One region of the Bacillus sp. AP8 genome, then DNA from elsewhere that is predicted to be linked to it. Evidence: riboswitches for the same ligand, from Rfam matches in the RefSeq annotation. Region 1 holds a riboswitch; the other holds the start of a gene.
What was found. A riboswitch is a leader RNA that binds a small molecule or an ion and turns the genes downstream of it on or off. The one in region 1 is predicted to bind cobalamin.
Positions count from the first base shown of each region.

Region 2: it holds a riboswitch for cobalamin, as region 1 does, so the genes downstream of both, BN349_RS05045 ((2Fe-2S) ferredoxin domain-containing protein) here and BN349_RS17260 (hypothetical protein) in region 1, are expected to answer to the same signal.

Region 1 is NZ_CAPG01000072.1:14,775-17,981, reverse strand. Features, by position in the region: gene BN349_RS17270 (alpha/beta hydrolase) at 1-110, shown strand, start outside; gene wrbA (NAD(P)H:quinone oxidoreductase) at 235-846, shown strand; cobalamin riboswitch at 1,199-1,392, shown strand; gene BN349_RS17260 (hypothetical protein) at 1,644-2,192, shown strand; gene BN349_RS17255 (ABC transporter substrate-binding protein) at 2,196-3,143, shown strand.
Region 2 is NZ_CAPG01000027.1:69,948-73,154, reverse strand. Features, by position in the region: gene cobJ (precorrin-3B C(17)-methyltransferase) at 1-1,422, opposite strand, end outside; gene BN349_RS05045 ((2Fe-2S) ferredoxin domain-containing protein) at 1,452-1,817, opposite strand; cobalamin riboswitch at 2,034-2,224, opposite strand; cobalamin riboswitch at 2,579-2,774, shown strand; gene BN349_RS05040 (energy-coupling factor ABC transporter permease) at 3,118-3,207, shown strand, end outside.

The DNA of each region.
Region 1 (3,207 bases):
ATCAAGCGGGTTCTGATGTATCCATATATTGGGAGAATTTTGGTCATTCGTTAACTCGCACTGAGGTTGAAGAAGCAGCGAAGTGGTATAAAAGCATTTTTAGTAATTAGATTGGTTGATATTAGGAATCCTTTTGGGAGGTGATTCCTAGAAATATACGAGAAGGGTGAATACAACATGGGGTTTTTAAATAGATTATTTACTAAAAAAACTAATGGTGAGGAGAATGTGAAAATGGAAAATGTTAAACTAGCAGTTATTTATTATAGTTCAGGTGGTACAAATTACAAAATGGCTAAAATGGCAGAAGAGGGTGCTAAAGCTGCTGGAGCAGAAGTCAAAGTATTGAAAGTAGCTGAAACAGCACCCCAAGCTGCAATTGAGTCGAATCCTGCATGGAAAGCTCATCTGGAAGCAACGAAAGATGTTCCAGAGGTTACTCTAGCGGATTTAGAATGGGCAGATGCCATTATCTTCTCTGTTCCAACTCGCTTCGGTAACATGCCTGGTCAAATGAAGAATTTCTTGGATACAACAGGTGGTTTATGGTTCAACGGAAAATTAGTCAATAAAGTAGTTAGTGCAATGAGCTCGGCCCAAAATGCACATGGTGGTCAGGAAGCAACTATTTTATCTCTTTATACAACTATGTATCATTGGGGTGCAATCGTTGCAGCTCCTGGTTATACTGATCCTGTAACATTTGCAGCAGGAGGAAATCCATACGGAACTAGTGTAACTGTTAATCAACAAGGTGAAATGGTTGAAGACGTTGAAGAGGCAATTAAGCATCAAGCGAAACGTACAGTCACTATCGCTGAAGCGATAAAAAAAGCAAATCAATAAGTATTTTTAATAAAGGAGCCTCGTTGATGAGACTCCTTTATCTTTTGAGGGTGGGTATGAAGTAAAATAATCTTTCATTGACCTCAATGTGTACGAAAGTCTATTTGTAAGAGAAATGTAAGTAGTAATCTGTAAAATCTTATTTAAGGTGAAAATAAGATATGGATTACAAAAGAGATCTTCCAATCATAGTTTAACTTAGACATATACTGATTGCCTGATTAAACGTTTTTGGCTATCTAGAGGATTCTTGTATACATCAATCTATAGTGTCATATATGGAAGTATGTATTATTGAGCAACTTACTATAATATGCATCTATTGCCATGTTATGATAGAAGATAAGTGAATAAACCTTGCAGAGAAAAAAGACTATTAGATTAGTTAAAAGGGAATTCGGTGTAAGTCCGAAGCTGTTTCCGCAACTGTAAGTGCTGATGAAATAAGAAAATACCACTGTTTTAAGCATTTGTGTTTGAAATGGGAAGGTTCTTAAAGTAAGATGACGCACAAGCCAGGATACCTACTTTTTTTTCATCGTATTTTACTCTTCGGAAGTTAAGAGGATTGTATGGCAAATTTTCATCTTATTTAATTATAAAATAATGGATGACGAATGCCGGCCAATAATCTTGGGTGGCTTTTTTTATGAGAAAAGAAGATGTTTCTATATGACAATAGGAATTCTATCAAATAGTAGAAAGTGGTCATATAAGAGGAATATTGGCTTAATCTTGTAATTTATGACACTACAAGAAATACGAGAGGTCCATCGCTAATATATAAGGAGGTTCATATGTATATGGTAAAGAAAGACTTACGCTTTTTATGCTATCCGTATATGAGAGAATCGGCATCAACTGTTGACTTTGAGATTAGAACGGACTCTTTAGCAACACGGATTGGGCTAGCTGCCTCATTAACGAAAGACATTTCCATTGTTCATAAGGATTTAATGTACTTAATTGAAATGGCTTATCACCTTAATGGTTCTGCTCGTGGTAAAGTGGCGATAACTGAGGAAGATCTCGACCGTCTTAGCTCCATGTACGACTTCTATGTTTCTGAAGTTAAAGAAAGGATAGAAACATTTGTGCTTCCGCAAGGATCTACTGCCGCTTGTGTATTGCATACTTGTAGAAGTGAAGCGAAGAAATCTGTCCGAGCTCTACACAAAGTGAGCTTAGAAATGGATGTTGAGAAAATTCTATTTGATTATGCGCATTTGTTAGCAAACGTTCTATTTGTAATGGCTGTATATGTGAATAAGCAAAAGGAATTAACTGAAGTTGAATTTATAAGTAAATCCTATGATACGAGAAAAAAGAAAAAGTCGGGGGAATAACGAATGAAGAAGATGAAATTATTTAGCTTGATTTCCGCTCTATTATTAGCCTTGTTTTTAACTGCGTGTGGCAGTGATAATCAAACAAAAAAGCAAAATGAATCAAAAGATGCAAAAACCGAAGTGCAAGCATATAAAGTCAAAGATGATACAGGAGCAGAAATTACTTTTGACAAAGTTCCAGAAACAGTTGTTTCCCTACAACCAAGTAACACAGAGATTTTGTTTGAATTAGGTGTGGGAGATAAGCTTGTTGGTGTTACAGATTATGATAACTATCCTGAAAAAGCGAAAGAAATCAAACGAGTTTCGGACTCAGTTAACGTAAATACAGAAGAAGTAATAGCTTTGAAGCCTGATGTTGTAATTGCCTATACAATCGGTGATGAAAAAGTCCTTCAACCAATAAAAGATGCAGGAATTCCTATTTTCGTTATTCAATCAGCAGCAACTATTGATGACGTATATGGAGACATTGAACAATTAGCGGCAGTAATGGGAGTAGAAAAAAAGGGGAAAGAAATTATTTCTCATATTAAAGAACAATTTACTTCTGTTCAAGAAAAAGTAGCTAGTATAGATACAAAAGCGAAAGTTTACTATGAAATTAGTCCTTCTCCAGATATTTATACAACAGGTGCAAAAACATTCCAGCAAGAAATCTTAGACAGTGCTGGAGTGGAGAATATTTTTGCGGATAAAGAAGGTTGGATGAAGCCTACTGAGGAAGAAATTATTAAGCGTAACCCACAAGTGATATTAACAACAGTAAATTATATTGATAATCCGGTAGATGAAATTAAAAATCGGAAAAGCTGGAATAACCTTGATGCAGTGAAGAATAATCAAGTTATCCAATTAGATGCTGATATTATGTCTCGTCCAGGACCGCGTATTGGGGAAGCTGTAGAGCTTGTAGCTAAAGCTGTATATCCTGATTTATTTAAATAATAGTTTTGTTAAGTCATAATGTTGTGATTTTGATACTGTACATGTAAATAAACTAATGAAATAA
Region 2 (3,207 bases), on a different contig from region 1:
TCCCTCCTCAACCGGCTGACCTGGATGTGCTGTTCTACCAACAGGCTTTGCTCCAAGAAACAAATCAAATTTACCTTTTCTAAAAACTATTCCTATATCGTTCATGACGGCTTGATAACACGCCATACCACAACCGTTAAAGCCGATATTTAATCGTTTAGGTAAACTTATTCCTTCGACTAATTCTTGAATTTCCTCTGCATATGGGATAGATTCCGCCTTTTCACCATCGCAGAAATCGCAAGCTTTTATCGTAACGACATCCCCGATTGGTGAAAGTAAAAAAGCAGCATCTTGAAGTTTCTTCGTAATAACCTCTGGTTGTACAGTTGGGATACGTAGAACTATTTGATGATCTGGAGTATATTCCATCGTTCCCTTATCTCCTACAACTTCAACAAGTGTTAACATTTGCTGAGTTGAAAATTGTTTATTGGCAACTCCAGGACTTACTGCAAGTTCAAATATGGATTCTAACTTTGGTTGTATATACTCTCTTTTTTCTCCATCAATTAGCGCTAATGCTTCTAACGCGATTTCTAACGATGATGTGTTTTTGTCTTGTATGATCTCTGTAATCACTGTTTCTTGATTTAATGCCCAAGGTTCTGCTTCCTTCTTTAAACGTTGATGAGGCTTTAACGGTTGTTTTTCCGAACCAAGTGTATATTTCCTTTGATAGCCCCTCGGTGTAATCATTTTACCTTCATAAAAAAATGTGGAAGAATTTCCGATAATGACTGTTGTTAGCATTCCAATTTCATGATTTAGCATGTCGCTTAATGTAGTCATAACAACTGATTGTGTATCACGGTAGCCCCCTTTCACTAATCCAACTGGTGTATCAGGTGAGCGATATTTCAAAAGAATCTTTTGAGTTTCCACAATTTGTCTTGTTCTCCTACCACTACGTGGGTTATATAACGCAATAACAAAATCCGCTTGTCCGGCTGCATCTACTCTTTTGGCAATAAGCTCCCAAGGCGTTAGGTGATCACTTAATGAAATTGTACAAGCATCATGCATAATCGGAGCACCTAACAAAGATGCACAGGAATTTATAGCAGAAATTCCTGGTATTATTTCTATTGCGATACCACTTTCTTCTTTCCAGCCTTTTTCAACCAATACTTCATATACGAGCCCGGCCATACCGTATACACCAGAATCCCCACTGGAAATAACAGCTACTTTTTTTCCAAGTTCCGCTTGTTTAACAGCCTCTTGTGCACGACTCACTTCTTCAGTCATTCCTGTACTAACAACGGTTTTATCAGAGATTAAACCCTGAATGAGATCGACATATGTTTTGTAACCAAGTACTATATCACTTTCTCGTATTGCTTCGACTGCCCGTGTTGTAATATGTTCATAATTACCAGGACCAAATCCTACTAAAAACAATTTGCCTTTTTCGCTCAATGAAAACACTCCTTTATGTCTCGGACATCTTATTTTTTCTTAGAGATTCCATTAATCGCTTTATATTTTTGATTTCTAGCCATTTTTCCATCAATAAATTGATAACTAACATAATCCATAATTGGTTCTTGATTGTATTTTTGAACGATTTCTCTACCAAGTTCAGGTGTTAGTGAGCCGTACCAAAGACCTTTTGGAAACTCGATTACGACAGGCGCATCTTTACAACGGCCATTACATCGAGTTCTTGTTGTATGAATATGTTCATCTAATCCTTGTTTTGCAATTTCATCACGTATTGCAAGAGTTACTTCTTCTGCATCTTTTCGATTGCAACTGCTACCATTACACATAAACAAATGAGTACTTGTCCCATTTAAATTCCATGTTGTCATTCAACTTCCCATCCTTCATTCGTTCAAAATTTACCAGACTATTTTTCGGTCTTACTTATTCTGATTGAACAGATAAAAAGTAAAAAAGAAAAAACCTTACTCTATCGAATAAGGTTTCATAAAAAAGCTATAAGCATGAAAAAGAGACATCGTTAAAAAGTCCATGACATTCTCATACAAATAGTAGCTCTTTTACCTTTCCCACCGAAAAGTAATGATCATCACGTATGAAAAGCAGGTCTCCTGGCTTAGCGTCATTTTACTCTTGTTCCTTCCCAGCAATTTGCCAGTGGTCATAACAATTTCATCAGCATTACAGTAGCGGGGGCTGCATCAGATTTACACTGATTTCCCATTTAACTCAATGTATTTTCTATTAATCTTTAACTTTTGTATTACAGAAAAATCACACCGAGAACTAATCATACTTATTAAGTTATAAAATATAGACGAAACACTAGACATTTCATCCGATATTTGTATTCAACCCAGTATTAGTAGTTTTCTTATTAGTAGAACGTAAAAATCTATACATAGGTAAAACAAATAAATTATTTCAATATCTAAAAACTATGTACATCATACAACAGAATATCTGCTTTTAAAATATGAAAAATTCAGTACATTGGTTCAAAAAGGTGCTAAACCATTGCTATTACAGCGTTTTTTCTCGAAAAAATATTTTTTGATAATTCCAAAAAGAAATGAAATTTATGTATAGAATTTTAAAAATATTCGTGATAAAATGTTTATCGGAACAAAAATTGAATACACTTAATGGTGCTAAAGCTCATAGTAGCATTTAGCTTAAAAGGGAATTCGGTGTCAATCCGAAGCGGTCCCGCCACTGTAACGAGGAGCTTTATTTCTTATACCACTGTTTCTAGTATTGAAATGGGAAGGTGAAATCAAGTGTTGATTCGAAGCCAGGAGACCTGCCATTTAATATAGTGAATGTAATACCCACGAGGATGGGTGCGCTGATAGAACAGATTGGTTTCATTCTGTTTATTTAATGGTAAATCAAGCACTTTATCCTTTATTGAGGAAAGTGCTTTTTTGTTTTATTAAAGGCTGTGTTTAGAAGATTGAGAGTTTTTAAAGGTTGATTGGAGTGTAAAGGGCGAGCCTGCTCAAGTGCGTAGCAAAAAGCTGGCTCACTGCCTACCCCAGTGAAAAGCGTGCATCATGAAGCAGAATTCTACTCAACTATACTCAATACTTGTTCCTAGACAATAAAATTTGCCAAAAGGCCCTTATAAAAAAGCACTTTTCAAAAAACTTTAAAGGAGATTGGAAAATGAAGAAAAGATTGAATTACAAGATTTTGTACTTTATCGTATTTTTGCTGTTTGTTCCAAAAAAAGCATTTGCGATGCATATTATGGAA